3 regions of the Bacteroides ovatus genome follow, and region 3 is predicted to be linked to each of the others. Evidence: riboswitches for the same ligand, from Rfam matches in the RefSeq annotation. Region 3 holds a riboswitch; each other region holds the start of a gene.

Region 1 (10,950 bases), 170 kb from region 3:
GATCTCCCTGTCCGTTGACTTCTATTATATAAGGAATATCTGTTCCTCTCTCTATCAGTACATCCACTCCGGCATATTGCAAATCCAAAGATTGAACCGCTTCCTGACACTGAAAATAGATTTGTTGCCGCACTACTTCCGGCAAAGACAATTCGTTCCACCAATGTGCCTTATTGTTCAGATGCAGATTGGTTATGCTTCCTTTACTGCATCTCACAACGATATAATCAATTTCAGATTCCCGGCACACTACCCGGAGATCATAATTCTCTCCCTGCAACTGCTCTTTAGGAATCCATTCTTCTAAAATAGCTTCTGTTTGCATCACCGCTTCCGCCAACGGGATCATCTCTTTTTCCGTACTCAAACGGTGGATACGTTTGGTGTTATGAATGACTCCGTCCACTTGTTGTAAGGTAGTATAGACTACCCATTTATTCCGGTTGGGTTGATAGCGAACAGCCATAATACCTCCCGCCCCCGAACCGTAACGGGGTTTCAAAAAGCATCCTCTACCGCAATCGGCAAGAAGCTCTCTCAACTCATCAAAAGAACGGGGAGAAGGTAACATCGGAGTCACTTTCAACCCTCTGTCCATCAACACTTGTTTAGTTTCCTTTTTATCAAGAGCACGTAATAAAGCATGGGGAGTATTCAAAAAGCACACGTCATCAGATAGCCTCATCTCGCCTAAACGTTGCAGTGTCTCCTTATATGCCTGATTCAACAGCGCATATTTCAGGAAATTCGTTTCATCGCTTACACAAGGTTCCAGTTTGATAACTGCCTGCCGTAGTTGCGGCAAGCAGTTAAAAAGTTCCCCGTAAGTCATAAAACGAACTTCCGTCTGCAAGTGTTTGCCTGCTTCAATAAAGTATTCTATACGTTTGGACAGAGAGTTGCTGACAACGATTATCTGCATCTCCTATTCTGTAATCATCGGGTAATACCACAATTCACCATCATATTCATCTGCCTCTTCAGTTTCAGCAATATCTATTTTCATAGGGAGACTCTGCAACTGTTTCTTCATCTCCTTGCTCAAATAATTATAGCGCATATTGATAAACTTCAAATGAGCGATCTTATCCATATTATCCAGCAATAATTGGGCACCTTCATCTTTGAGAGTACCAGCCGAAACATCCATTGTTTCAAGTTGGGGAAGAATATCCGACTCCAGGAACATTTCTACAATCTTGTCCTGTTCTTCAGAGTTGACGATCCCCAGATAAGTCAGCTTCGGGAAACGTTCTTTGGAGAACAACGGACGGAATATCTCAATATCAGCTTCAAATCCATAATCTTCCACACCAACATATAGAATCAGTTTTTCCAGATTGGGGAAATCAGAACCAAGAATATCTTCTACCACTTCGGTAGGCAGGCCACCACTGATAATTTCGAGTGACCGCAACTCCGGCCGTGAAGTCTTTCCCAAACGCAGATTATTGGTTCCTTTGATTTTCAGATCTTTCAATTTAGGCATGGCATCGAGCAGCGGACTAATATCAGCTTGTTCAATCCATGAAATCTCCTGTTCTTCCTGCTCAATATCTCCCCAGAACAAGCCTTCTATTTGTGCGAACTTCTCCTTATTTTCAATCATTCCCTGTAATAAGGCAGAACAGTCGCCACCCTCATAATCCCAACAACCGATTGTTATTTGTTTATATTCAGAGAGATGTTTATCTTTCAATATCTTATCCAGAAGATTCACATTGTTTTCATACTCATCATAACTCAAAGTATATTTCTTGGCTTCCACTTTCATTTCACGTGCAGTTTCTTCAGCAGTTTCTACATACCCTTTTTTGGTCTTTTCCGCAATCAGTTTGCTGGCTGCTTTTTCAGCTTCTTCAGTCGTTGCGTAGTTTTTCACTTGTGTTTGTCCGTCGGTCCCCAACTTACCATAATTTACAGTAACATCTGTTCCGACTACCTCTATGCTCCAGAATTTCTGCGATTTAAAATCTTGAAAAACGAATACTCTCTTCATAATACAGTTTTTAATGGTTGATATTTGCACACTCAACACAGAACGCGCATGAACAATACCTGCAAAAATAACCATTTTATGTAATGTACAAAGAAATCTGTTTACTAAACTTTCAGAGTATTCAAAAATACAACCCAAGATATGCAACAAAGGCTGCCTTTTGGGGCAGCCTTCATTATTCTATTTCTGTAATATATCAGTTTAATCTTCAATAGTACATATACTTACACGGTTCCAATCCGGTTCAGTAAACATATCGCCTACACCCTGACCTTCAGCAGTGATACGAGATGCACTGATTTTATACTTGTTGACCAAGATCGTTTTTACAGCTTCTGCACGTGCTGCGGCAATTCTGGCATTCACTTCAACACTACCTTCCGGAGAAGCGTATCCCTTAATAACCACTTTAGAATCAGCATATTTCTTCAGGTAAGAAGCTACACGTTCCACATTAGGAAGTTGTGAAGCGTCAACTGACGATTTACCTTGTCTGAAAGTAATGATAGATTCAGGTACACGGGCGGTTTTCACTACAGTCTCCACCGGAACCACTTTTGTGCGGCATGCTTCAAGTTCTTCCTGCAATCCGTTGATACGTTGGTTTGCATTGCTGATCTCACCATCTTTGTTGTTTACATCTGCACGAAGTGCATTGATTGAAGAGTTCAGTCCGTCAATTTCGGCTTGATTATATACTCTCACTTTGGCAAAATGATGTGTTCCGTTACTTGTCTTAAAGTGATATGTCAATCCGGCTGTCAACTCAAAACCTGCGTTATTAGCATTGAAACGGCTCTTTGTTTCAGGGTAAGTACCTTGCATATCATACACAATGGCAGGTTTGATTCCTAATGTCCATGCTTTACTTTCACCCAAGTTGAAATTGAAATTCAATCCCAAACGCGTAGACCAGGAGTTCTGATCGCCATCGCCATTCACATAATAATGTAACCAACCCATTCCGGCCACAGCTTCCACTTCAAACAAACGAGGTTCGCCAGTGTAACTTGCAAATAGATTCATCAAATTGACTTTACCCAATACGCTGACATCCGAAGCATCGAAAGCCGTTTTACTGGATGTGGTATTGATATATCCCATTCCTTGGAATCCCAAACCGAAGATAGGAGTTAATTGCTTTGAGACTCCCACTCCAAAAGTGGGACGCATACCTTTAAAGAAAGCACTGTGAGTAAGGGGAGTAACTCCACCGGCATTTACTCCGACAGACCAATTATCTGTAAGTTTGGTACCTTCTACAACTGATTGGGCATTTGCTACTGTAAAGCCACCCAATATAAAAGCTAATAAAATAATAGATTTTCTCATATTCATAAGTTTTAAATGTAATGTTTTATCTGCTAAATCATTAGAAATGTATTGTTTGTTCATGTCTAACTTTCTAGTTTATTTTTTAATTCGTTATTCACTTTAAACAACATATCATATCAAAAATTAGTTCGCAAGCCATGAGCCCTATTAACATCTATTATGCTTTCGAAAAATCTAAAATATGGAAACATCAATGCAAACGCCTCATTCCCTGAAGAGAAAGGGATCCCAACATCGCTAACCATTATGCATCTTATTTCATTATTCTACACTTTCATTCATCCATCAGGCAGGAAATACATAAACCGGACTCTACTAAAATGCGAAGAATAGAACATAAACGGAAAGTTATCAGGTTGTTAATGCCATATATCGTTCTGATAAAGAGCGAATATTTTTCTTCCTTTTCAATTGGAATCTTGATTTAATTTCTAACTTTGCCGCCAACATCGGTTTCCGGAATGGCATTATCACCAGACGGAATTAAAAGGGAATCCAGTGAAAATCCGGAACTATCCCCGTAGCTGTAAGTTTTATCTCTCTCATAAAAAAGAGAAATGTTATGGCATTCATTTGCCACTGATTCATGAAACGGATCGGGAAGGCGCCACAACAAAAACAAGTCAGAAGACCTGCCGATAAAATTTCCGTTATTCCAGGCTTTCGGGTGAAAGGCAATAGAACGAATCGTACAGGTCCATTTTATTACAAGTCTCCAGAAATTGTCGTGCATGAATAACTATGTAGGCACTAAATCTATTTTGTTAATTCTTAAAATATAGGTATGATTAGTTCGGAGATATTCATTATCAAAAGAGACGGGAAAAAAGAAGCTTTTTCCCTCGACAAAATCAAAAATGCCATATCCAAGGCATTTTTATCAGTAGGTAGTTTTGCTACACAAGATGTGATAACCAATGTGTTAAGCCGTGTCAGTATCAGTGACGGAACAAACGTAGAGGAAATCCAAAACCAGGTGGAAGTCGCCTTGATGGCAGAACATTATTACAGCGTGGCCAAAGCGTATATGCTGTATCGTCAAAAACATTTGGAAGACCGTGAAGTCAGAGACAAACTTAAATTCCTCATGGATTATTGCGATGCTTCCAACCCTGCCAGCGGTAGCAAGTACGATGCCAACGCCAATGTGGAAAACAAGAATATCGCCACGCTGATAGGAGAACTGCCCAAATCCAATTTCATCCGCCTCAACCGCCGCCTGCTGACAGACCGTTTGAGGGATATGTATGGTAAAGAGGCTTCCGACCGTTATTTGGAACTCCTGAATCATCACTTCATCTACAAAAATGATGAAACCAATCTGGCGAACTACTGTGCCAGTATTACTATGTATCCCTGGCTGATAGCAGGAACAACAGCAGTAGGAGGCAATTCTACCGCCCCGACCAATCTGAAATCCTTCTGCGGAGGATTTATCAACATGGTATTTATCGTATCCAGTATGCTAAGCGGCGCATGTGCCACTCCTGAATTCCTGATGTACATGAACTATTTCATTGGTTTGGAATACGGACAGGACTATTATAAACATCCGGATAAACTGGCAGACTTGTCTCTGAAACAAAGATCGATCGATAAAATCATCACAGACTGTTTCGAGCAAATCGTATATTCCATCAACCAGCCTACGGGTGCCCGCAATTTCCAAGCAGTTTTCTGGAATGTGGCTTATTATGACAAGTATTATTTCAATAGCCTTTTCGAGCACTTTGTTTTCCCCGACGGAAGCAAACCCGACTGGGATTCGCTTAGCTGGTTGCAGAAGCGTTTTATGAAATGGTTTAATAAGGAGCGTACACGCACCGTTCTGACATTCCCTGTAGAGACAATGGCACTCCTGACCAAAGACGGCGATGTACTGGATAAGGAATATGGCGACTTCACCGCTGAAATGTATGCCGAAGGACATTCATTCTTCACCTATATGAGTGACAATGCCGACTCTTTGAGTAGCTGCTGCCGTCTACGTAATGAAATACAGGACAATGGCTTTAGTTATACACTGGGAGCCGGAGGAGTCTCTACCGGTTCGAAGAGCGTGTTGACCATCAATCTGAACCGTTGTATACAGCATGCTGTGAAATCAGGTATCCTCTACCCTTTCTTCCTGGAAGAAGTAGTAGACCTAGTTCACAAAGTACAGCTTGCCTATAATGAGAACCTGAAATTATTGCAGGCAAAGGGTATGTTACCTTTGTTTGATGCGGGTTATATCAATATGAGCCGCCAATATCTGACTATCGGCGTGAACGGACTGGTGGAAGCAGCCCAATTTATGGGAATCGACATCAACGACAATCCGAAATACGAGGCTTTTGTGCAGGAGATTCTCGGCATGATTGAGAAATACAATAAGAAATATCGTACCAAAGAAGTACTTTTCAACTGCGAAATGATTCCTGCCGAAAATGTGGGTGTGAAACACGCGAAATGGGACAAGGAAGCCGGATTCCAGACTTACCGCGAATGTTACAACAGCTATTTCTATATTGTAGAAGACAAATCGCTGAACATTGTCGATAAATTCCGCCTGCACGGGCATCGTTATATCGAGCATCTGACGGGTGGTTCGGCTTTGCACATGAATCTGGAAGAGCATCTTAGCAAAGAGCAATACCGGCAGTTGCTTCGTGTTGCCGCTACCGAAGGTTGCAACTACTTCACATTCAATATTCCGAATACAGTATGTAACAAATGCCATCATATCGACAAACGGTATTTGCATGAATGTCCCGAATGTCACAGCGAGAATGTGGATTATCTGACCCGCGTCATCGGATATATGAAGCGTATCAGCAATTTCTCCCAAGCACGGCAAAAGGAGGCCGATTTAAGATATTATGCTCCGGTACGCTGATTATGATATTGTTTTTCAGGAGATACCGGATGAGGTGACATTAGCCATCAACCTCTCCAACTGCCCCAACCATTGTAAAGGGTGCCACAGTGCATATCTGATGGAAGACGTAGGAGAACCATTGACGGAAGAAAGTCTTTCTACCCTGCTCGGTAAATATGGAAAAGCAATTACCTGTGTCTGTTTCATGGGCGGTGATGCTTCACCCGCAGAAGTGGAACAATTAGCTGCTTTTTTACACAAGCAGACCATCACTCCGGTAAAAGTCGGATGGTACTCCGGGAAGAGCAAGCTGCCGGAGCACTTTGATGTATCTCATTTCCAATATATAAAGTTAGGACCTTACATCGAGTCTCTGGGAGGATTAAAATCTGAAACGACCAATCAACGGTTGTACCACATAGAAAATGGAATAATGGAGGATATAACTTATCGTTTTCTCCCCCATCATTCCAAAAAGATTTCTTAATAAGAGAAACGCTCAAACGGAGTATGTTATATTTACCGTTTGAGCGTTCTTTTTTCTAACTACTTCTTTTCATTCGTATTTATGATTTCAGTACCCGCTTCAATCTGTTTAATCCTTCTATCAACCGCTGTCGCGGACACGCAATATTGATACGGATAAACCCTTCACCAGTCTCTCCATACAGACTGCCTTCGTTCACCCAAAGTTTTTCTTTCTTCAACAAGTCTTTTACTATTTCTGCTGACGTTTGATTCAAGACCGAGCAATCCACCCAAACCAGATATGTACCTTCCAACATCATTACGGGAAATTCCGGAAGATATTCATCAAAATAACCTTTTAAATAGATGTAATTCGCAAACAAATAGATTTTAAGTTCTTCCAGCCATTCTTCGCCCTCATTGTAAGCAGCCATCAACGCCTCCACTCCGAAAGGATTCACATCACAAACTTCATTTATATTAATCGCTTTATCTATTCTCACCCGTACATTTGCATCTGCAGAAATAATATTGGCTATCTGAAGCCCTGCCAGATTAAAAGCCTTGCTAGGCGAAACAAAGGTTACCGAATTCATAAGAAACTCTTCTGATATAGAAGCGAAAGGAGTATATTCATGCCCCAGAAAAACCAATTCACAATGAATTTCATCAGCAATCACAAACACATTATTCCGAATACAAATCTCACCTATCTGCCTTAATTCCTGCTTACTCCATACTCTTCCGACAGGATTATGCGGATTACATAACAACATGAGTTTTACCTTCGGATCGGAAGTTTTCTTCTCCAAATCATCAAAGTCAATCTGATACCCTCTGTTTCTATATACTAAAGGATTGGCAATCATCTCGCACCCGTTATTACGGATAGAGGAGAAAAAGCAGTTATATACAGGCGTCTGTACCATCACTTTATCGCCGGGTACTGTCAGTGCTTTAATTGCAGCAGATATTGCCGGCACAACTCCGGTAGTATAAATAATCCATTCTTTTTCTATCCGCCAGGCATGTCGTCGTGCAAACCAATTGGTTATCGCTTCGTAGTATGCGTCAGGTACGCGTACATATCCGAAAACCCCATGTTCCACCCGCTTCTTCAATGCCTCCACGACGGGGGGAGCTGTACGGAAATCCATATCAGCCACCCACATCGGCAAGACATCCGCATCTGCGGACGAATCCCATTTATAGGAATTCGTACCTCTGCGTGGAATAATTTCATCGAAATTATATTTCATATTTCAATCAAAACAGGTTAGATCGTCCCAAAGTTTCAATTCGCAATTTGCTGGTGATTTAATATTTTCGTCCAAAATGATTGCTCCGAAACTTTCGGCAACAATACTTCCCGTACGAGGATTTTTTACGCTATGAACGGGACTTTTAATCGTTGCCTTCACACTACTGTGTTCAAAAGCAAGGTCAGCATCTTCTGCCATCGTACAATTTTCCATCACCAGATCATGTGCGTAGCAAAGCGGTTGAGTCCCCGAAATCCTGCAATTTACCAAACGTAAGTTTTTAGAATGCCAGCCCAGATATTCTCCGTTCAGCTCGGAATCATAGACTGTTACATTTTCCGTATTCCAGAAAGCATCTTTGGAGTTGATAACTGCATTACGGATTTCTACATTCTTGCAATATTGGAACGAATAGTTCCCGTTTTGGGCATAGTTTTGTATCTTAATATTCTCACTGTGTATAAAAAGGTAATCCGCTTTATCAATCTGTACGTTCTTCAGCTCTATATTACGACAATACCAAAACGTTTCCAAAGCATTAGGCAACTGCACGTTTTCGAGTTTTATTCCATCCATTTCACGGAACATCTTCGGTGCTTCTACCAAGGTATCTGCCATTTGCAGACTTTGAGAGTACCATAGAGCAGCACGGGCTCCCTCTGTAAAGAGACAGTTTTTCACAATGAATCCGTTGGTATGCCAAAAAGGATATTTTCCTTCAAAGCGACAGTTGATTGCTATAATATTACTACATTCTTTCAATGCAGATTCACCGGCGTGAATTGTTACATCTTCCAGTTGAAGGTCGTGGGTCGCGAACAGAGGACGTTCGCCTCCATATTCTTTATTTCTTATTTGTTCCATTAGTTTATTCTTTAATCTGTTATTTCAAAAGTTACATTTACGCCTCCTGAACCAAGGGCGGAGGCCAGTCCTGAAGGATTTGTTATACGTCCTAAACGGGTATAAGTATATGAAGTGGAAAAGGTTTCATAAAATAAGACCACACAAGTGGAACCGTAAAGCATCAAGTCACCTGTCCGAATAGTCCCGGGATTGGACGACGCTGTCGGCAAACCTTTCGACAGATAATAATATTTTTCATTACCATGCAGTTCGGACATATCCACTGTCATAGGGAGTAGTCTCTTAAATGCTTTCGCTGTCTCATTATTGTCCAATGTGGCATTGAATGAAACAGGTCCGATTGTTATTTTAAGATTATTGCTCACTGGGGTATCATCGTTATTGTCGTCATTATCATCGGGATTATTGCCATTATTGTTACTGCCATTATCACCGGAACCAGAACCATTACCCGGAGTCACTTGTTGACCTGTTCCCTGTATAGGTTCATCTTCGCTACATGATGCGGAACCGACCGATAATGTCAGCATAGTAAGAATTGCTATTATATAGTATCTCATATTTATAGTATTAAAACTTATTTCTTTAGATATTCCTTAAAGAAGGATTCCAGTTTATTAAATGGAATAAGGCTCACACGATCGTAAAGATCTACGTGTCCGGCACCGGGTACTATATACAGTTCTTTAGGTTCGGCAGCGAATCGGTAGGCGTCTTCACTAAATTCACGTGAGTGGGCATTTTCACCGGTGATGAAAAGCATAGGGCGGGGTGAAATAGTCTCAATATCTTCGAAAGGATAGAAATTCATAAATTTCACATTGCTTGAAAGTGTAGGATGAGTGGTGGTCATAGGAGTTGCTCCGTCGGGGGTAAATTTTCCTCTTTGTGTACGGTAGAACTCATAGAACTCCCGTTCAATCGGACTGGACTTTTCTGTCAGTTGATGTACAGTGCCACCTGTATATTTAGTTTCTCCACCTAAAAATTCAGCATAACGCTGTTCTGCCGCTTCAGCCATTATTTGCTTTCTCTGTTCCAATGTCAATGAGTGTTTTAACCCGTTACGGCTAGCCGTACCCATATTGTACATACTGATTGTCGCAATGGCTTTAAGGCGAGGGTCTATTTTCGCTGCACTGATAGCAAAACTTCCACTACCGCAAATACCGATTACTCCAATTAGATTCCGGTCAACAAACGGACGGGTACCTAAAAAATCAACTGCGGCACTAAAGTCTTCCGCATAAACTTCCGGCAGAACAGCATTGCGCGGCTCGCCTTCACTCCCACCCCAAAAAGACAGGTCTATGGAGAGTGTTACAAACCCCCGTTCGGCCATTTTCGTTGCGTAAAGATTCGCGCTCTGTTCCTTGACAGCTCCCATTGGATGTCCGACAATGATTGCAGGGTATTTGTCCCCTTCTTTCATATTCTTAGGCAGAAACAAATTTCCGGCTACCTTCATTTTATACTGGTTGGAAAAAGAAACTTTCTCCACACTTACCAAATCACTTTTATAAAAGTTATCTGCATCTGTCTGTGCAGAAGAAAAACTAGTTCCAAGCATCATCATAAATACAGTTGTTAATAATAAAATCCGTTTCATATCTCTTATTTTTAATTATTAAAGAATTGATTGTCTACTTTCTACATTGCAAAAATACGATGAAAGAAAGAGACCTTTTGTAGATGAATTACTGACATAATAACCCCAATTACAGATTATATTTTTTTATTATTCTGTTACAATATTGATATTAACCTGCTTCCGGATATGCGCTACGCGAACCCGCAGATAAACGAATACAATACTCGCAATCAGGAAAAACAACGAGCCGAAAACAGAATATCGTGTGCCCATCTCTGTAATAAAAGCTCCGCATATAGCTGTACCAATCGTCGTTCCTAAATTGGCTGAAGTCAGAAACATTCCATTGGCAAAGTCTGGTGCTTCGGGAGCAGCATCTGCTATCATATATTGCATATTATTACTTGCTATACCCGCCAATACGCCTAAAATAAGGATGACAATCACCATAGCTCCAATCCATTCTCCAACGATGAACAGACAGATATATGAAACCAATAATGCAAAAGGCATAAGGATAATTGAACGTTTGGCATTTATTGATAGCAGTTTCCCCGCCATCACATTA
Region 2 (10,950 bases), 760 kb from region 3:
AGTGGCACACTCCGTACTGATTCTGTCACTAACCATAGCGTTTGGAATCATCCTTGCAAAAATCAAAGTGCGGGGAGTATCTCTAGGAGTTACCTGGATACTCTTTGTCGGAATCGTATTCGGTCATTTCAACATGAATCTGGACGAACACCTGCTCCACTTTCTAAAAGAATTCGGATTGATTCTGTTTGTTTACTCAATTGGTTTGCAGGTAGGACCCGGCTTTTTTTCAGCATTCAAAAAGGGGGGCTTTACCCTGAATATGCTAGCTATGCTCGTAGTAGTATTAGGAGTAACCATTACTATTATCCTGCACTTCACCACCGGAACTCCGATTACCACAATGGTAGGTATTTTGTCCGGAGCCGTCACCAATACTCCGGGGCTGGGAGCCGCACAACAGGCCAACAGTGATTTGAATGGCATAGATGCTCCCGAAATTGCTTTAGGATATGCTGTCAGCTATCCGCTGGGTGTAGTAGGTATCATCCTTTCCCTGCTTGCTTTGAAATATCTCCTTCGCATCAATACTGCTCAAGAAGAAAAAGAAGCAGAAGTCGGTCTGGGACATCTCCAGGAACTTACCGTACGCCCTATCTCCATTGAAGTGAGAAACGAATCGGTAGATGGCATCAGGATTAAAGAACTCCGCCCGTTACTGAACCGTAAGTTTGTCATTTCCCGCATCAAACACCGCGAGGGTGGAGAAACCGAATTGGTCAATTCCGAAACAATTCTACATGTAGGGGATATCATATTAGTGATCTCTACCCCGATTGACGTGGAAGCAATTACTGTATTCTTCGGAAAGGAAATCAAAATGGAATGGGAACAACTGAACAAAGAGCTCATTTCACGCCGTATCCTGATTACTAAACCGGAATTGAACGGGAAAACGCTTTCACAACTCAAAATCAGAAATAACTTCGGAGCAAACATCACCCGCGTCAATCGTTCGGGAGTAGACTTGGTAGCCTCTCCACAATTACAGTTACAAATGGGAGACCGTGTCACCATTGTAGGTTCCGAACTGGCTGTTGCCCATGCAGAGAAAGTACTTGGCAACTCCATGAAACGCTTAAATCATCCGAACCTGATTCCTATCTTTATAGGTATCGCTTTAGGATGTATTCTGGGAAGTCTTCCTTTCGCATTTCCCGGAATTCCGCAACCTGTGAAACTAGGATTGGCAGGCGGTCCGCTCATCGTTTCTATCCTGATTAGCCGTTTCGGTCCGAAATACAAGCTGATTACTTATACCACCATGAGTGCCAACCTGATGCTTCGTGAAATCGGTATTTCCATCTTCCTCGCTTGCGTAGGTTTAGGAGCAGGCGAAGGCTTTGTAGACACAGTCATTCATGGCGGAGGATATATATGGGTAGGCTACGGAGTAATCATAACCATCCTGCCACTTCTGATTACGGGATTGATAGGACGGTATTATTGCAAGCTGAATTATTTCACGCTTATCGGAGTTCTGGCTGGTTCTACCACCAATCCGCCGGCATTGGCTTACTCCAATGACCTGACCTCCTGTGATGCGCCTGCCGTCGGCTACGCTACGGTGTATCCGCTCACCATGTTTCTGCGAGTATTGACGGCACAAATATTGATTCTGTCGTTGGGATAACATATTAATATATCCTTTTTCCATCCAATTGATTATTAACAAATGGGGAAAACAGAATCAGATGCCGGAATATTTGTTATTGGTCAGTGGGATATTTTTTTAGAATAAAACAAACTAATTAATAAAAACTTTCTAACTTTGTGCCATTAAGGTTTCCTTAAACAACTTTTGCGTTGTTAAGGAATGAAAAGGGAATGCCGTGTAAACCGGCAACAGAACCTGCTGCTGTAAATCTCCGCTCCTTGTAATCAGAGAGCAAAATTGCAACACGAAAGTCACTGGATAGTTTATCTGGGAAGGCGTTGCAAAATGGGATGAGTCAGAAGACCTGCCTTGATGCTCTGATTTACACCTGCGGGATTTCGGGTAGTAGTCAAATAGAAAATAAGCAATTATCTTTTATTTGGTATAATAGCTATATGTCCGTTTGTGTAGATTGAATTCAGATCTGAACAAACGGATTTTTTATACCTATAAAATAAAAGACATGCTTTCTATTCAAGTCCATTCATACAATAAGCATTGTATCCATTTACGGTGGATATTATGTTTGATTCTATCTCTATTTACCACAGTACCAGCCATTTCCCAGTCCAGGGTTCGGCATCAGACTTCTCTGTCTGATACACTTCTCAAACTCAAAGAAGTTACTATCTACAGCAACCGGATGCAAAAAAAGATGTCTCCTGTACAGATTCTGTCCGGCAAAGAACTTGAGAAGCTAAATGTTTACTCCGTCGCCGATGCTTTACGCTACTTTTCCGGAGTACAGATAAAAGATTACGGAGGTATTGGAGGACTAAAAACCGTCAATATACGAAGTATGGGCAGTCATCATGTCGGAGTATTCTACGATGGTATTGAATTAGGAAATGCGCAAAATGGAGTCGTCGATCTAGGCCGTTTTTCATTAGATAATATGGAAGTCATTTCACTATATAATGGTCAAAAAAGTGCCATCTTCCAACCTGCCAAAGATTATAGTTCCGCAAGTGCCATATATATGCAGACACGAAAACCCCTATTCAAAGGGGAAAAGAAAAACAACCTGAACATCGGGGTGAAAGGCGGTTCATTCTCTACCATCAATCCGTCACTACTTTGGGAACATCGTTTCAACGAACGAATAAGCAGTTCCATCAGTACGGAGTATATGTATACATCAGGACGATATAAATTCACATACGCCAAGAAAGATGGTTACGACACAACAGCTGTTCGTCAAAATGGAGACGTAAGAATGTTACGTTTGGAGAATGCATTCTTCGGAAAAATCCCCAAAGGAGAATGGAAAGCCAAAGCATACCTATACAATTCAGAACGAGGATACCCCGGAGCTGCGGTAAGAGAAGAGCCGGGTAAGTTTCGCCATCAGGACCGGCAGTGGGATACCAATCTGTTTGTGCAAGGCTCTTTTCAAAACTATTTTAAGCCTTGGTACAGTCTGCTAGCCAACGGAAAATATGCTTATGACTATCTCCACTATTTATCCGATCCCAGACTGGATGTCACCACCATGTACGTAGACAATTACTACCGACAGCAAGAAATCTATGCTTCGGCCGCCCATTTATTCACCATCTATCCCTGGTGGAGTATGTCATTATCCAACGATTTCCAATGGAATACATTACGGGCCGATCTCATAGATTTTGTCTATCCAACCCGTAATACAATCCTGACTTCTGCTGCCACGTCCTTTGACTTCAACCGCCTCATGTTGCAGGCGAGCCTGTTATATACTCATGTCGACGACAATACACGTACCAAAGGAGCCAATGCAGGCACCAAAAACAAATACACTCCGTCTGTCATAGCCACCTGGCAACCATTGACCAAGCTCCCTCTGAATGTACGAGCCTTTTATAAGAAAGTCTTTCGCATGCCAACTCTCAATGATTTGTATTATACTTTTATAGGCAATAAGGACTTAAAACCAGAATATACCACCCAATACGATGTGGGTATCACTTTCTCTCACACCTGGAATAACCATTGGCTGAAAAGCCTGGACTTACAAATAGATGGTTACTATAGTGAAGTAGATGATAAAATCATTGCCATGCCTACCTCCAACCAGTTCCGTTGGACTATGATTAATCTCGGACATGTGGAAATTCGGGGATTAGACGCAGCCATACGAGGAGAATGGGGCTTCGGAAAGGTGGAACTTAGCACTCTCTTCAATTACACCTATCAAAAGGCACAGGATTTTACCGATCCTACCAGTGAATGGTATGGAGGCCAGATTCCTTATATACCTTGGCATGGAGGTTCCATCATCCTCAATGGAAGTTACCAAACATGGTCCTGTAACTATAGTTTCATTTATACAGGTGAACGTTATGAAGCAGTCGCCAATATCCCGGAGAACTACGCACAGCCCTGGTATACCCACGATTTTTCCCTATCCAAAACTTTTCAATGGGGGAAAACGGGAATACGTGTAACGGCAGAAATTAATAATATCTTCAATCAGCAATATGAAGTAGTGCAATGCTATCCTATGCCCGGTACAAGTTTTAAAATCAAATTAAACGTCATGTTATGAGAATATCTGTTCTATCCATCATTATCTGTTTTGTTCTTCTATCGACTTCTTGTCGCGAAGATGAACGCATTATTCCGTCAACTCCCAACCAAGTTACTCCCGGAGTAAACGGTACCTCTGTCAAAGGTTTCTTTCTACTCAATGAAGGAAATATGGGAAGCAACAAGGCTACCCTTGATTACTTTGATTACGAAACCGGTATCTATCATAAGAATATCTATGCGGAACGGAACCCGGGAGTCGTACAAGAATTGGGGGATGTGGGAAATGATATCCAAATCTATGGAAATAAGTTATATGCCATCATCAACTGTTCTCATTTCGTAGAAGTGATGAATGTAGAAACAGCAAAACACATCACGCAAATTTCCATACCTAATTGCCGTTATATCGTCTTTAAAGATAAATATGCATACGTCAGTTCGTATGCAGGCCCTGTCAAAATAGATCCCAACGCCAGACTGGGGTATGTAGCACGTGTTGACACTACCACACTGACTGTCAAGGATACCTGTGTGGTCGGCTACCAGCCGGAAGAAATGGTGATTGTGGGCAACAAACTCTATGTAGCCAACTCCGGCGGGTATCGCGTACCTAATTATGACCGCACGGTATCCGTCATCGACTTGAACACATTCAAAGTTATCAAAACCATTGATGTGGGAATCAATTTGCATAGAATGGAATTAGACCAATACGGAAATATTTATGTCTCATCCCGGGGAGATTATTATGACACTTACTCCGAAACATTTGTAATAGATTCCAATACCGATAAAGTAGTCGATGAATTACCGCTTCTTCCCAATACAGAAATGGCTATTTGCAGAGATTCACTGTATGTATACAGTACAGAATGGAGTTATTACACCAACAGTTGGACAGTCTCTTACGCCATCTATAATACAAAAACAAAGAAAACTGATACCCGCAATTTTATTACAGATGGTACGGAAAAATCTATCAAGATACCTTATGGAATAGCAATCAATCCGGAAACAGGTGAATTCTTCGTCACCGATGCCAAAGACTATGTGACTCCCGGCACATTATACTGTTTCTCCCGGGATGGAAAAAAGAAATGGTCAGTCATCACGGGGGACATTCCGGCACATATTGCCTTTACAGATAAGAAACTAAAAGAGATTCAATAATTCACAATTCTATTAATAATTAAAAACAAAAGCAATGAAGAAAATTCTATTTTTACTGCTCACTGTCGTTACAGTATGCAGTTGCTACAATGACGATGATCTCTGGGATAAAGTCAATGATCTCGACGGACGAATAGAAACACTAGAAACAACAGTCAAGAAAATGAACTCTGAAATTACAACTTTACAGAGTTTGGTAGACGCATTAAATCAAGGGAAAGTAATCACCAACACGGAACAGACATCTGATGGCTACACATTAACCTTCAGTGATGGAAGCACCGTATCTATCAAAAATGGAAAGAATGGTACAGATGCTCCTGTGATTGGAGTGAAAGCTGACGAAGACGGAATATATTACTGGACCATTACTACCAACGGTACTACAGAATGGCTGCCGGATGCAACTAACAAGTTAAAAGTGACAGGTACAACTCCAGTTATGGGAGTTGATAGTGACGGATACTGGACCGTTGATACAGGCGAAGGAGCCAAACGTATTAACGGAACAGACGGAAAACCTGTGAAAGCGGAAGGACAAGACGGAGACTCTTTCTTCAAATCTGTTACAGTTAATGACAATCATGTACTAGTTACTCTTGCAGATGGAACGTCGTTCACATTGCCCAAAGGGGAAACATATACATTTGACATTGCCAATAGGGATTATACCTTGTTCTCGTCTAATGAAACAAGGACGTATCTTCTTACAACTGCCAATATAGACGACGCAACATTAATTGCTATTCCGCAAGGATGGACAGCGGTTCTTAATGATAAAGACTTAAGAATCACAGCTCCGGCAGTTTCAGGTGATGATGTCAAAGATGGTGAACTTAAAATACTTGTCACTCCGTCCAAAGCTTTCGGTAAAGTAATAAAAATGCAATTAAGAGCAGTGCGTGAAGCACACTTCTTGACATTCGAGGATGTTGATTATAAAGGTGATGCTAACATGGTAGGAGAAAGAAACTGGTCATCATTAATTGACAGCCAACAATATGGTGGCCCACTACTTTATCCTAAGAATAACCAACTCTATAACTGGAGTGATGCAAACAACACTTTTCTTGCTTCCGAACTTCCTAACGGATGGGGTGATTACCAATACTGGGGTGGCGGACACGCAATTTCCAATTATCTGGATATGGATCTTACTCATGGAGACTTCCAGCACCAACTAGCCGTTTATTATCAGGATGCAAAAACTGGTTTTGGAGGACATAATGGTTCCAAAAACTTCTGCGTACATTACGGCTATGCAGACAATTCCGGATATGCCAACGGTCCATTACCCTATATTTACTTTGGAGACGGAGTTGCTCGTGTAGTTGACCACATGTATGTGACTATGACGACCTACCTAGCCAACTGTGTGGCCAACGGTAACGGTTTGACCGCACCCGCAGGCAAAGATGATTGGGTGAAACTGGTTGCTATCGGTTATGATGAAGATGGAAAAGAAGTAGCTACACGTCCGGAATTTTATTTGGTTGGAGCCGAGGGTAATATACTTGAATGGACAAAATGGGATTTATCCGCATTAGGCAAAGTGGTCAAAATAGACTTTAATGTCACTGGAAGTAATGATAACGGATATGGTTTCAGCCAACCTGCCTATTTTGCTTATGATGATGTAGCAGTGAGATTCTAATGAAACATATTATACTTTTTTTATTTGTTCTGTTAGCATTAATATCATGCGTGAAAGAAGAGGAGGACTCTCCTCTTCTTTCCGCTCCTGTCATTACCTTGAAAGAAGAATCCTCCATCTATAAAACAAAAATTGGTCGGGAGATAACCATCGCTCCCATTTATGAAAATACCGATTCGGAAACGACCTTTAACTGGACAATAGATGGAAAGAGTATCTGTACCACTTCCACCCTGACATTTTCAGCCGATGAAGCAGGCAGGTATTTCATTCTGATTTCTGCCACCAATGCCGGAGGGACAACAGAAAAGGAGATACGTATCGATGTCTTTCAACTTGATGTACCTACTATCTCTATTGCGGATGCCGACAAAGGTTTCAAAGTGCTTCAAGGCTCTGAACTAACCATTACACCTATAGTAGATTCTTTTCTGGAAACCAGTTACTCCTGGCAAATAAACGGTGAAGATATTTCGAACGAATTAACCTGTACTCTCCCCACAATCGAGCTTGGCGAATATCAAGTTCGTTTTGCTACTCACAATGAAGATGGCGATGACGAAGTAACTTTCAAAGTAGAAGTTTGTTCACCGGATCAAGTAGATTTCAACTGGACATTCCTGCAAACGGAATATAACATGTCAGCCGGCAGAACTATCCGTATCAAACCGGTTGACGTGAATAATGCACTGGATGCAGTCTATACATGGACCGTGGACAATGAACAAGTGCAATCCGGAGAAAATGATACTTATCTGTTTACATCCGAGCAGCAGGGAGAACACACGGTAAAGGTCGAAATGAAGAACTCATATATACTCGCTACGCAAACATTAAAAGTCAATGTTTGCCCTCCCGCAGGAACATACCAGCGGAAGATTAGCGCCACAAGTTCTGCGTCAATGAACAAAGTATATGAATATTTACCGGCTCCCGGTCAATTCATCAATGAGAATCATAACACAATAACTATGGCAGAAGCCTGCACCTATGCAGAAGAACGAATCAATCAGACGGCTTATGTTTCCCTAGGCGGATTCGGTGGATACATCATCGTTGGATTCGATCATAGTATCGTGAATGATGGAGATTACAACATTGCTATTACAGGAAACGCTTTTGATGGTTCGTCAGAACCGGGAATTGTATGGGTAATGCAGGACGAAAATGGTGATGGGTTACCTAATGACACTTGGTATGAATTGCGCGGATCCGAATATGGGAAAGCCGAAACCTGGCAGGACTATGCCGTCACCTATCATAAACCAACTGGTATTCAGCTTCCCACCCCATGGACAGACAATCATGGTCAAAGTGGGTCTATTGATTATCTGGGTGCTTTTCACCGGCAAGATTATTATTATCCCGCCTGGGTAAAGGAAAAACAATATACTTTGCGAGGTACTCGCCTGAAAGAGCGTAATTACGATCAATCCGGTAATGGTACTTATTGGGTAAATGATAGTTATGAATGGGGATATGCTGATAATTTCAGCGCCATTGATCGTCTGACAGATGATGACAACTATAATGCCGGACCGTCTGACAATCATTTCAAGATATCCCATGCTGTAACTTTCGACGGTAAGGATGCAAACCTGAAGTACGTTGATTTTATCAAAGTACAAGTGGGTGTTAATAGTAAAAGCGGTTGGTTGGGTGAAATATCCACTGAAGTTTTTGGAATAAAGGATTTCAACATGCTCAAATAATTGATAGAATATACATAAGAGATTCTTTTCCCTATTAAATATAGAGATAAAAATTACCAAATGGTAATTTTTATCTCCTCCCATAACCCTACCTTTGTCGCCATTTTCAACGACAAAGGTAGAAAGTTATGAAAGATAGTATTGATTTCGGCAGTATGAACATCTCCACGTTGTTCCGTAAGTTACTAATTCCTACGGTACTTGGGATGGTATTCTCGGCTCTGTTCGTTATTACGGACGGGATATTTGTAGGAAAAGGAATTGGCAGTGACGCGCTGGCGGCAGTAAATATCACTGCACCGCTTTTTATGATCGCAGCGGGTATCGGACTGATGTTCGGAGTGGGAGCTTCGGTGGTGGCTTCCATTCATTTATCTCAGGGAAAACGCAAAGTAGCAAGTATTAATATCACTCAGGCAATTGCTTTTTCCGCATTGCTCATACTTATCCTGTCTGCTCTGTGCCTTTATTTTATAGAGCCATTAGCCAGATTATTAGGTAGTTCGGACCGATTGTTGCCGTTAGCTGTAGAATATATGGCATGGTACATTCCTTTTCTCGTATTCTACGAAGTCTTAAATATAGGTATGTTCTGCATCCGTCTGGACGGTTCACCCACCTATACCATGATGTGTAATGCGGTTGCAGCCATACTCAATATCATACTGGATTATATATTCATCTTCGAACTTGGTTGGGGAATAATGGGAGCAGCTTTTGCCACCAGTCTGGGAACTGTCGTGGGAGGGTTGATGACACTGATTTACTTACTCCGTTTCTCTCGTACCCTCCATCTATGCCGGATAAAGTTAAGTATCAAAAGTCTGTTACTGACTCTTCGCAACATCGGTTATATGATTAAACTGGGAAGTTCTGCTTTTATCAGTGAAGCCTCCATTGCCTGTATGATGTTTCTGGGGAACTACGTTTTCATCCGCCATCTCGGTGAAGACGGAGTGGCAGCATTCAGTATTGCCTGTTACTTCTTCCCTATCATCTTCATGGTCTATAATGCCATTGCACAATCCGCACAGCCGATTATCAGCTATAACTTCGGAGCCGGACAACCCGAGCGTGTACGAAAGACACTGCATCTCGCCATTCGGACCGCTTTAATCTGCGGTATCAGCTTTTTCATTCTTACCGTACTATGCTGCCAAGACATCGTTTCGTTATTCATTGACCGCAGCTACGCTGCATTTGATATAGCAGTAAACGGGCTTCCTTATTTCGGAGTAGGATTCATTTTCTTTGCCGTCAACATGATTGGCATTGGTTATTATCAGAGTGTCGAAAGAGGTCAGCGAGCAACAATTATCACTCTTCTCCGGGGAGTCGTATTTATGTTGATGGGATTCTTTGCGCTCCCTCCGGTATTGGGTATACCGGGTATCTGGCTAGCCGTACCATTGGCAGAGTTATTAACCACTTTCTATATTTTCGGAATTTATTTGAAAGATCGTTTCATTGTCTGCCGACGATAAGTATCTTTGCAATATGAGAACATTCATTGAAAAACTTTGCGATAGATACAAGGTATCTGAAACCGATGTACAGTCTCTACTGAACTATATGGAAGAGGTACATTTCAAAAAAAGAGATTTAATAGTACGCGAAGGGACAAAGAACTGTAATCTTTATTTTATCAAGACAGGAATATGGCGAGCCTATTATCATAAAGACGGAGTGGATACTACCATCTGGTTTGCTTCAGACGGAGAAGCTGCTTTCTCCGTCTGGGGCTATGTAGATAATGCCTACTCATTAATAAATATTGAGGTCATGTGTGACAGTGTGGCCTATTGTATTTCCCGAACAGCTCTGAATCAGCTATTCGCCTCATCCATCGGACTCGCTAATTTGGGGCTCCGCCTCATGGATCATCAGTTTCTTCAACAGGAGAACTGGCTTATCAGCTCGGGAAGCCCACGGGCTAAAGAACGCTATCTCAACCTTATCAAAGAGACTCCGGAATTATTGCAATATGTACCTTTAAAACATATTGCGTCTTACTTGTGGATAACTCCGCAGTCGCTAAGTAGGATTCGGGCGAAGATAGCATCTTCTCCGCAATAATACTAGGCTTTCGCGGTCTTCACCCCAAAAGCACAATAAGTCAAATAACACACACAAGCTAAAGTGACAAAAACGCCTCCGATAACACCTACTGTTCCAATCGCAAACCCAATAACTGGAGTAACTACTCCGCCACCGGCAACAGCAGTAATCATCAACCCTGAAATTTG
Region 3 (10,950 bases):
TCCATGTCATCACATGCCATGAATAACAAGATCGATGACAGCCAGCACCAGAATATATATATTAATTTCCTTTTCACGTCAATATCTTATTTTATAATATTTAATATCTTATTTTTATTGTTGCTCTTACAGATCGTCCGGGCATTGGGAAGTATTTCACAATCTCGTAATTCTTGTCCATCAGGTTCAGTACTTCCAAGCTGAAAGAGGTGGTGGCTTTTCTTATCAGGAAATCACGGCTTGCAGAAATACTGTGGTCGCTATAACTATCTAATCTGTTTTCGGCAATGTTTTGTCCCAACGCATAGCGCTTTCCTGAAAATAGGAATGAGTAAGACAGATTGATCCATGGTGTTTCGATACCTGCCTGCCCCGAAGCGGAGACGCGGGGAGTGTAGGCTATCTGGTGTTTGTATGTTGATTCATACGTGTTTGGATCGGGTGGGGTAACGTCTAATGCTCGTTGGTATGTATAGTTACCCGAGAGGTTGATGCGGATTTTTTCCCCGGGTTGGAGGGAGAGGCTTCCTGTAACATCAATACCTTTGATGTCAACTTGTCCCAGGTTTTTCATGCTCCATACTGCAAGGTTCTTGGTAGGATAAGCGATGATTTTATCTGTTACCTTATTATAATAAGCGTCGATGGTTGCTGACAAATAGGGTAGGAACGAGCATACATTTTTGTTGTATGTCAGTCCGATGTTGTATTGTTTGGCTTTTTCCGGCTTTAGTTGTGTGTTTCCTACTTCTTCGTAATATAAGTCGTTGAAACTTGCCAGACGGAAAATGTCTTTATAGAAGAAGCGTACACGGAATTCTTCATTATGAAAAGGTTTGAATGCAGCACTTACATAAGGGGTTAATTTACGGTGATTGCCGGCACTGCCGCCTTTCTTTACATCTTCATTGATAATGGTTGCTAATGCGGATGCGGAGATTGTTAACCAGTCATTCACGTATTTGCCGGCGAATGCCGTTAGCCATGAATAGCGCGTGGGGTGTACAAAGTTGTTTAGATCGGCGTTCATGGTGTTGATGCTTCCGTCGGTGGAAAGAGAGAATGAGAGGTTGCTCAACAGTCTGTATAGTACAGAAGCGGAAAGGTAATATTCTTGCTGGTAGTAGCTGTTTTCTGTTTTCTTTAATGAGTTCTTTGTATCGGGGTCTAGGTAACGTTGATAGCTCCAATTCCACTTGGCAGAGGTTTGGAATACCCATTGTTGGCTGAATTCTTTCTTGTATTGACTTTGTATGAAAGTGTTTTTATCCCACAGGTGTTGGGTAGAATGGTCGTTGTAGAAAGTGGTAGCTTTGGGTAGTCCCCGGGAGGATTGGAAGTAATAGGCTTTCAACCGCCATTGTTCTTTATCGGAGAAGTTACCGTAAAGTCCGGCTTCAGCACGGAATGTTTGTACGTCTGTATTCTTCCGTTTCTCACGTGAGGACAGATCTCCTTCTGCACTTCCATAGCGCAGTGTATATGGATAATGTCCGTCAGAAGACATCCATTCGCCATTGACTGACATGCTCCATGTTTTATTGAATTGTTGTTCCAGCAGGAGGGAGGGATTGACTAATCCCCAGGAACCTGTTTTGAAAGCTCCTGCTATGTTGGTTTTTTTGTCTTTTGTGAACTGTGGAGTAAGTGTCTGGATATTCAAGATGCCTGCTGACGCAAAGAAGCGGGCAGGTTGGAAGATGTTATCGCTTTGTCCGTTGTTTAGAGAAAGTCTGTCTACGTTATCAAGTGAGAAACGCCCGATGTCGATTTGTCCCGTTTGGCAATCGGTTAGGGTGATCCCGTCATAGCCAACAGCGGTATGTTGTGCTCCCAGGCTTCGTATGGATACAGTTTTTAGTCCGCCAATACCTCCGTAGTCTTTTACGGTCACTCCGGCAAAGTGTTTCACTGCGTCGGATACTTGCAGGGCGTGCAGGTTTTTCAGGGCGTCTTTGGAGAATACTTGCAGGGGAGCGGTAGAACGTACTTCGCGAGTCTGATAGATATCTGATACTGTTATTTCAGGAATAGAATATGTATGTGTCGTATCTACCTTTTGCTGTTGTGCAAAAAGTGGTATGGATAAGAATTGGCAGTAAAATACTGCAAAGATCATTTTCTTAAATGTTCTCTCTTTCATTTAGTTCTTTTTCTGTCTGTTGCTATTTAAAAGTGTCCGGGCGAAATCCCTTCGACCGGACACGCATAAATAAACTTGGCAGAGTTTATTCGTTTTAACACACTTTCTCTGAATTAGAGTGATGAATGAAATGATAGACGACTTGTCCGGTTCATTAGACTCAACGCTTTTTCCTCGAAAGCAGTGAAACATAATTGCATGGTAGGTCTTCTGACTTATTCCTGTTACAAACGCCTTCCCAGATTAGTCTCCAGTGGCAATGAGTGAATTGCTTGTAACATGCATGGAACTTACAGCAGCGGGACTGTTCAGGATTTACACCTGATTCCCTTTTAATTGCTTCCCCCGCATGGGAGTCGCAAACCAATGCGCGACAAAGATAGGGAGTTTATTTGTTTTTTCCAAGTTGGGGGATGTTCTTTTTCTTTCGTCTTGATACGAAAAAAAAGAACCAAAAAGAACGAGATTGGAGGAGCCGTGCAAGGACCGATTATTTGTTGCTTCTTACTTGTTTTCTTCGATATTTTTTGTATTTTTGTAAATGAGACTGCCACTTATTACAAAATTTACCAAATTAGCGGATTTTAGAGACGGGTATTGAGTTGCCCGCCTTTGACATAAGATTAGCTTTTAAAAAGTATCCTTGTCTATGTCCAACGTTGGACGTATGAAACAGATTTATTGAAACATAATTGGTAGTTTTTTATAGGTGGATGCAGCGGTATCCACCTATTTTGTTCCTTACTGCACCGATATGAATCAAATGTTTTAGACAAGGAATTCAAGTACTAAATTTACATTCCAATTCTGTAGAAAATAATATCTCTATATGCATATATTAATTCGTCGAACTATAGTCTACCTTTCGTTGGACTATAGTGCTTCGAAAGAAAGACTATAGTCAACTTTACGTCGGACTATAGTCCGACGAATAAATATATGTATCCAGAGTGATTATATTTAGTATAACTCCGGAATAATTATAGCACATAAAGGGAATAGCTACAATCAGTGAGAAATAAATTAGTTCATTTCTGCACCGTTTTTACTTTAATTCAATATTAGTTAGGTGTTCTTCGATAGCTTGTGCGGTGGCATCTTTTAGGAGCACGGTCTTTTCCTTGTTTAAAAGGTAGAGGGTGGGGATAGCCTTCAAATCATATAGTTGTTGTTCTTTGATGGCAAATTTCTTGTCGTATCCGTTGATCCATTCTTTGGGGAATTCATTCAGGTGTTTTCTCCATTCGTCCAACTCTTCGTCAGGGTAGATAGAGAGGACTGTTAGTTTCTTTTGTCCCAAAAGTCGGTTGATGATAGGTGCGTTTTTCAGGGCATCTATTGTTTCTGTGCAGGCATGACAGCCGGGGTTGTTGATGAATAGGAGGATATAGTCGGCTTGCTGTTGATAGAGGGAGCCTTGTGCGCCGGAAGCTAATGTGTAGCTGAAGTTCAGGGCTTTGGTTCCGATACGGTTTTTCTGTGCTAATTCCCGGCGGGCTTTAGGACGTACTTTCTCAATTTCCTCTAACAAGGGAGAAGCTAACATGGCGTCTAATACGGGAATATAGAATTCTTCGTTACGCATGGGGGAGTTGGGGTCGTATAAATATTTATCCGCCAGGTCGGTGATGTAGGTGAATACTTTTTTGTCTACATTCGTTTGTTCGATTGTTTTCCGCATGGCTTCTTGTGCAGTTTCCAACGGGACGTGATTCAGTATGTCACAATAATCCGCCCAAGCTTGTTCGGTCACTTCGGGGTGGTGGATGTAATTAGTGTCGGCGAAGTTGACGTTATCCCAATAGTGTTTTACCAGAAAGTCTGCCCGTTGTTCCGGGGCTGTCATCATTGGGGGGATGGCAGGCAATGTAAAGGTTTTAATGGTGTCTTGTCTTACATCATTTTTGTTCAGACTGGAAGCGTTGCCGCTTTTGCAGGCACAAAGGCAAAGGATGCATATAGCTGGAAGAATATGGATGTTTGTTTTCATAACTAACAATTATTACATTGAACTTATGTAGATTACATTGGTGACAAAGATAATGTCCTTTCTACTTTATTCAAAGAATTTTTCTTCCTTTTATTTTGCTGCGTTCTCTTCTGTTAGTTTTTTTTGATTAGACAAGTTTTGCAGGATAACTCCTGATTTTACTTCTCCTTTGCCAATGTAAATACAAATTCCAGCCCGCCTCCCTGATTGTTCTTGGCGGAGATGCTGCCACCGTGGATGATGACGGCATTCTTCACAATAGCTAGTCCCAGTCCTGTTCCACCTACTTTCCGTGAACGACCTTTGTCTACCCGGTAGAAACGTTCGAAGAGACGATTCAGATGTTCGGGAGATACTCCAATACCTGTGTCGGCAAAGCTGAAATAGTAGAAATTCTCATCTTCACGGAAACAGTTGATATTGATCTGGATATTACTTCCGGCGTATGCGATGGCATTGTCCATTAGATTACGGAAGATGGAATAAAGTAGTGAGTAATTTCCTTTGATTTGTATACTCTTCTTTAAGGAGTTGACGACTGTAATATGTTTTTCGTCAAGCTCCAACGATACTTCGTTGATGATGTTACCTACCAACACACTGATGTCTACCCGTTCCATGTCGATCATGTTGGCGGCTTCATCCATGCGGGTGAGTACGGAGATGTCGCGTAATAACCGACTTAAACGGTTGCTTTGTGCATAACAACGTTCGAGGAATACGTTGATCTTCTCGCGTGGAATATTTTCATTGCTGACAATGGTTTCCAAATACCCTTGGATACTGCTGACGGGAGTTTTCAACTCATGGGCGATATTCTGGGTCAGTTGGCGTTTGAGTCTAACCTGTTCTTCTTCCTGGGTAACGTCGTTGATGGAAATCTCGAAGCTGGCATCCTGGAAGATGATACATTCTACGATAAATGTCCGTCCATTCTTATTGATGGTGACAGACATTCGTTTTTCACCTTTTCCTCTCGAACGTTCTTGCTGATTCTTATTGATAAAATGAATGATCTCTTGCAGTTCGCTGATGGCAAAGACTTCTTCTGTTGTTTCCAGGTTGGAGTCTGAAATCAGGTTGCTGTATTGGGTGAAAAGATTGTTGACAAGAATCTCTTTTTTGTCTTTAGTAAATATACCTAGTCCTTCGTGTGAGATTTGAAGGTGGGTGATTAGCTTTTCACGTTCAATGTAGAGAGCTTCTTTGGTTTCGTGCAGTCGTTTGTAGATTTGAATGATGTGCTGTGATATTTCTCCCAGTTCGTTGTGCGGGAAGGCGGATTGCATAGCCATTTCGATAGGCTCGTTCCGGTCGGCGCGCATCGCAAATTCACGGAGCTGGCTGATGGAAGTCCCCAGTTTGTTGGTGAATTTGTAGAAGATAATCATTAATAATAAGGTCACGATTACGGTAAACCATAAATAGTGCGGGTCTGCTTGCAGGTTGTTGATGAGGCTGACATTGTAAGGTAAAGCCGAACGGACAATATAATCTTTATAATGAGTGGCCGAATAGAAATAGGGAACTCCGGTTGTCTCGGAAGTACGGCGTACATCATATCCGTTGCCATGTTTTATGGCTTTCTGTACTTCCGGACGGTTCAGGTGGTTCTCCATCTGGTTATTATGACTTGGATAGCTGTCGTAAACAACATTTCCTTGAGCATCAATAAGGGTTACACGCAAGTCTTCCAGGATATGGTTATTGATATAACCGTTGATGATTTCACTGTCAAGAGGTTGATTCTCCAGTTGTTCGTAGAGCCTGCTGTTGTAATCTTGCAGTTTGGTGTTTAGCAGTTCTATTTTATATTCCCGTTCACGTTGATACTGGTACGCAATAAAACAAATGGCAAATACCAGGAATAGTGAAATAACCGAAAGGAAAAGTTTTCGGCTAAAAGAAAGAAAATGCTTTTGAGTTACAGGCAGGTTCATAATAACTATTTAATTCGGCATAATTATTTATTCAGCTTCAAAACAGTATCCATATCCGAGACGGGTGACAATGCATTTGCCGTATACCCCAATCTTTTTACGCAGACGGGTGATGTTTACGTCGATAGTACGGTCGAGCACGTACACTTCGTCACTCCAGATGCGGGCCAGGATGTCTTCACGGGAAAATACACGTCCTTTATTCTGTACCAGCAGAAGCAAGATCTCAAATTCTTTTTTGGTCAATGGCACTTCTTCATCGTCGATACTTACTTTTTTCTTTGTGATGTCAATAACGAGCGACTGATAAGTAAGACGTTCGGGGACTCTTTCCGTTTCCGTTGTTACTGTGCGTCTTAATACGGCTTTCACACGGGCGATGACTTCACGCAGCGAGAAAGGTTTTGAAATATAATCGTCTGCTCCCAGGTTGAATCCGGTCACAGTATCGTTTTCGGTATCTTTTGCTGTGATAAAGATAATAGGCACTTTAGCTGTTTTCTTGTCTTTTTTCAGGATGTTCGCCATTTTGAATCCGGAGATTTCTCCCATCATCACATCGAGGAGAATCAAGTGATAGCTGCTGATGTCCATCTTCATTGCTTCTTCAGCAGAGTTTGCAGTATCAACTTCATAACCTTCGTTTTCAAGATTGAATTTCAGAATCTCACAGAGGTCTTCTTCATCGTCGACAACTAGAATACGGTAATCGTTCATAAGATGTATGTATTAATGTGATATGACAAAGTTACGTTTTTATTTTATCCTTTGCAAAGATGAGGAGACTTTGTTACGGGCAGATGAAACAGACGTTACAATCGTGTTACATTCCGGGAATTCCGAGAATTGATGAGGTATATGGAAGTTTTTGTTGATTGTAAGAGGAAAAACCGCTCACTATTTGTTATCTTTGTTAGCGAGATACAATAGAAACGTTTGATTATAGAAACTACAAATAATGATAAAAATTGACTTAAAACGGCATCGGAAGGAAATAATAGGATCGGTGGTGGTACTGTTAATTCTCCTTGGCGGTATGTCTGTGTTTAAATATACTTCATTCAATTCCGGTTTTGAAATTGTGGATGATCTGGGCGGAAATATATTTCCTTCAGCGATTTTGTCTGTTGCCACTACTGATGCGCAGGTGATTGTTCCGTCGGATTCTAATTATTTGGGGAATCCGAAATCGTGTATTGCTGTTCGGGTGAAGTCGAAGACAGCCTATAGCCGGGTACGGATTGAAGTGGCTGAAACGCCTTTTTTCTCCCGTTCGGTGTCGGAATTTGTACTAAACAAGCCTCGAACGGAATATACGATTTATCCTGATATCATCTGGAACTATGAAGCTCTGAAAAATGAGGTGCAGGCAGAACCGGTAAGTGTGGCTATTACTGTCGAGATGAATGGAAAAGATCTGGGGCAACGGGTGCGTACATTCTCTGTGCGCAGTATCAATGAATGTCTGTTGGGGTATGTATCGAATGGAACCAAATTCCATGATACAAGTATTTTCTTTGCTGCCTATGTCAATGAAGAGAATCCGATGATTGACCAGTTGCTTCGCGAAGCACTGAATACTCGTATTGTCAATCGCTTCTTAGGCTATCAGAGTAAGGCTAAAGGGGCGGTGGACAAGCAGGTGTATGCTCTCTGGAATATATTGCAGAAACGCAAATTCCGTTACAGTTCTGTTTCCAACACCAGCCTTTCGAGCAATGTTGTTTTCTCGCAACGGGTTCGTACGTTTGATGATGCACTGGAATCTTCGCAGATTAATTGTGTGGACGGTAGCGTACTGTTTGCATCACTGCTTCGGGCTATAAATATCGATCCTATTCTGGTACGTACGCCGGGACACATGTTTGTGGGGTATTATACCGATAATTCACATACTGATAAGAACTTCCTGGAAACAACAATGATTGGTGATGTCGATCTGGATGACTTTTTCCCGGATGAACAGCTGGACTCCACAATGGTAGGCAAGTCGCAGAATGAAATGTCGCTATTGACTTTCGAGAAATCGAAGCAATATGCTAATAAGAAGTATAAGGAGAACGAAGAAGGTATTCATTCCGGGAAATTGAATTATATGTTTCTGGAGATTTCTAAAGATGTGCGGAGGAAAATACAGCCAATAGGGAAATGATGTTTTGTAATTCGTATTTAATTCGTACTTTTGCCAAGTAATCATTTTAAAATAAAAGGATGCAAGGCAAGAAATTTATCTCTCCCGGAGCATGGTTTTCTATGAACTATCCATCAGACTGGAATGAGTTTGAAGATGGCGAAGGCTCTTTTCTTTTCTATAATCCCGATGTATGGACGGGGAATTTTCGTATATCCGCATTTAAAGGAAAAGCCGGTTATGGCAAAGATGCCATCCGGCAGGAACTGAAAGAGAACGATTCGGCTTCATTGGTGAAAGTCGGAACGTGGGAATGTGCGTATAGCAAAGAAATGTTTCAGGAGGAGGGAACTTATTATACTTCCCATTTGTGGATTACAGGCGTTGACGATATTGCTTTTGAATGTTCTTTCACCGTGCCTAAAGGTGGAGTTGTGAAGGAGGCGGAAGATGTAATCGCTACTTTGGAGGTACGTAAAGAAGGGCAGAAGTATCCTGCTGAATTGATTCCTGTACGTCTTTCTGAAATTTATTTGATTAATGAGGGATATGAATGGGTGGTATCTACTGTGAAGCAGGAACTGAAAAAGGATTTTCAAGGAATAGAAGAGGACTTGGAGAAACTTCAACAAGTGATTGACAGCGGTAAGATTGGTTCGAAAAAGAAAGAAGAATGGTTGGCTATTGGTATCACTGTTTGTGCAATTCTGGCAAATGAAGTGGATGGCATGGAATGGAAAACGTTGATTGACGGCAACCGGGAAGCTCCTGTTCTCCAATATAAAGATCGGACCATCGACCCGATGAAGCTCGTTTGGAGTAAAGTAAAGGCGGGAGAGCCTTGCAATGTAATAGAAGAATATAAGAAGTGTTTGGATTAAAATGGCAGTACCTTATTTACAGATAGATAACCTGACCAAGTCTTTCGGTGACTTGGTTCTTTTTGAAAATGTATCTTTGGGCATTGCCGAAGGTCAGCGGGTAGGATTAATAGCAAAGAACGGTAGTGGAAAGACTACCTTACTGAATATCATTGCCGGAAAGGAAGGTTATGATAGCGGTAATATTGTTTTTCGTCGTGATCTTCGGGTGGATTACCTGGAACAGGATCCGCAATATCCCGAAGAACTGACAGTGCTCGAAGCCTGTTTCCATCATGGTAACAGCACGGTGGAATTGATAAAGGAGTACGAACGCTGCATGGAAACCGAAGGTCATCCGGGATTGGAAAACCTCTTGGCACGTATGGATCAGGAGAAAGCTTGGGAGTATGAACAGAAAGCCAAGCAAATCCTTTCACAACTTAAAATCCGTAATTTCGATCAGAAAGTGAAGCAACTGTCCGGCGGACAGCTGAAGCGTGTTGCTTTGGCAAACGCTTTGATTACCGAACCGGATCTGTTAATCCTTGATGAGCCGACCAACCATCTGGACTTGGATATGACCGAATGGTTGGAAGATTACCTGCGTCGTACCAACCTTAGCCTGCTGATGGTGACTCACGACCGTTACTTCCTTGATCGTGTTTGCTCCGAGATTATCGAAATAGACAATCAACAAATCTACCAATATAAAGGTAACTACAGCTATTATCTCGAAAAGCGTCAGGAACGTATTGAATCTAAGAGCGTGGAAATAGAGCGTGCCAATAATCTGTATCGTACAGAACTCGACTGGATGCGCCGGATGCCGCAGGCACGCGGACATAAGGCTCGTTACCGGGAAGATGCTTTCTACGAATTGGAAAAGGTTGCGAAGCAGCGTTTTAATACTGATAATGTAAAGCTGGAAGTGAAAGCATCGTATATCGGAAGCAAGATATTCGAAGCCGACCATCTTTTCAAGAGTTTCGGAGATCTGAAGATTCTGGATGATTTCTCTTATATCTTCTCTCGTTATGAGAAGATGGGAATTGTAGGAAATAACGGAACCGGAAAATCTACTTTTATCAAGATATTGATGGGACAAGTCAAGCCTGATAGCGGAACAGTGGATATTGGCGAAACAGTTCGTTTCGGTTATTATTCGCAGGACGGACTTCAGTTTGACGAACAGATGAAAGTGATTGATGTGATACAGGATATTGCCGAAGTCATCGAATTGGGCAATGGAAAGAAGCTGACTGCTTCTCAATTTCTGCAGCATTTCCTGTTTACTCCTGAAACCCAGCATAGCTATGTCTATAAATTGAGTGGGGGAGAGCGTCGCCGTCTTTACCTTTGTACCATCCTGATGCGTAATCCTAACTTCCTGGTATTGGACGAGCCTACCAATGACCTCGATATTATCACGCTGAATGTGCTCGAAGAATATCTCCAAAACTTCAAAGGCTGTGTGATTGTCGTTTCCCATGACCGTTACTTTATGGATAAAGTAGTAGATCACCTGATGGTATTCAACGGACAGGGAGATATTCGTGACTTCCCCGGAAATTATAGTGATTATCGTAACTGGAAAGAAGCAAAGGAACAAAAAGAGAAAGAAGCAGAGAAGCCGCAGGAAGAAAAGACCGCCCGTGTCCGTCTGAACGACAAGCGTAAGATGAGCTTTAAAGAAAAGCGTGAATTCGAGCAACTGGAAAAAGAAATCGCCGAACTGGAAGCTGAAAAAACACAAATTGAGGAACTTCTTTGTAGCGGCACACTTTCCGTTGACGAATTGACTGAAAAGTCAAAACGTTTGCCCGAAGTCAATGATATGATTGACGAAAAGACAATGCGTTGGTTGGAACTTAGCGAAATAGAAG

The links. A riboswitch is a leader RNA that binds a small molecule or an ion and turns the genes downstream of it on or off. The one in region 3 is predicted to bind cobalamin.
Region 1: it holds a riboswitch for cobalamin, as region 3 does, so the genes downstream of both, nrdD (anaerobic ribonucleoside-triphosphate reductase) here and Bovatus_RS07680 (TonB-dependent receptor plug domain-containing protein) in region 3, are expected to answer to the same signal.
Region 2: it holds a riboswitch for cobalamin, as region 3 does, so the genes downstream of both, Bovatus_RS10510 (TonB-dependent receptor) here and Bovatus_RS07680 (TonB-dependent receptor plug domain-containing protein) in region 3, are expected to answer to the same signal.

What each region holds. Positions count from the first base shown of each region.
Region 1 is NZ_CP012938.1:1,707,673-1,718,622, forward strand. Features, by position in the region: gene Bovatus_RS06975 (STM4014 family protein) at 1-922, opposite strand, end outside; gene Bovatus_RS06980 (STM4015 family protein) at 926-1,999, opposite strand; gene Bovatus_RS06985 (OmpA family protein) at 2,201-3,337, opposite strand; cobalamin riboswitch at 3,768-3,988, shown strand; gene nrdD (anaerobic ribonucleoside-triphosphate reductase) at 4,119-6,212, shown strand; gene nrdG (anaerobic ribonucleoside-triphosphate reductase activating protein) at 6,196-6,681, shown strand; gene Bovatus_RS07000 (MalY/PatB family protein) at 6,761-7,921, opposite strand; gene Bovatus_RS07005 (DUF3737 family protein) at 7,925-8,788, opposite strand; gene Bovatus_RS07010 (cyclophilin-like fold protein) at 8,800-9,351, opposite strand; gene Bovatus_RS07015 (alpha/beta hydrolase) at 9,369-10,400, opposite strand; gene Bovatus_RS07020 (MFS transporter) at 10,530-10,950, opposite strand, start outside.
Region 2 is NZ_CP012938.1:2,639,271-2,650,220, forward strand. Features, by position in the region: gene Bovatus_RS10505 (putative transporter) at 1-1,633, shown strand, start outside; cobalamin riboswitch at 1,766-1,983, shown strand; gene Bovatus_RS10510 (TonB-dependent receptor) at 2,121-4,184, shown strand; gene Bovatus_RS10515 (DUF5074 domain-containing protein) at 4,181-5,338, shown strand; gene Bovatus_RS10520 (PL29 family lyase N-terminal domain-containing protein) at 5,373-6,992, shown strand; gene Bovatus_RS10525 (PKD-like domain-containing protein) at 6,992-8,704, shown strand; gene Bovatus_RS10530 (MATE family efflux transporter) at 8,833-10,188, shown strand; gene Bovatus_RS10535 (Crp/Fnr family transcriptional regulator) at 10,202-10,780, shown strand; gene Bovatus_RS10540 (MFS transporter) at 10,783-10,950, opposite strand, start outside.
Region 3 is NZ_CP012938.1:1,881,898-1,892,847, reverse strand. Features, by position in the region: gene Bovatus_RS07685 (YncE family protein) at 1-77, opposite strand, end outside; gene Bovatus_RS07680 (TonB-dependent receptor plug domain-containing protein) at 101-2,143, opposite strand; cobalamin riboswitch at 2,327-2,526, opposite strand; gene Bovatus_RS07675 (DUF5106 domain-containing protein) at 3,189-4,133, opposite strand; gene Bovatus_RS07670 (sensor histidine kinase) at 4,292-6,073, opposite strand; gene Bovatus_RS07665 (response regulator transcription factor) at 6,101-6,790, opposite strand; gene Bovatus_RS07660 (hypothetical protein) at 7,032-8,225, shown strand; gene Bovatus_RS07655 (DUF3805 domain-containing protein) at 8,285-9,085, shown strand; gene Bovatus_RS07650 (ABC-F family ATP-binding cassette domain-containing protein) at 9,087-10,950, shown strand, end outside.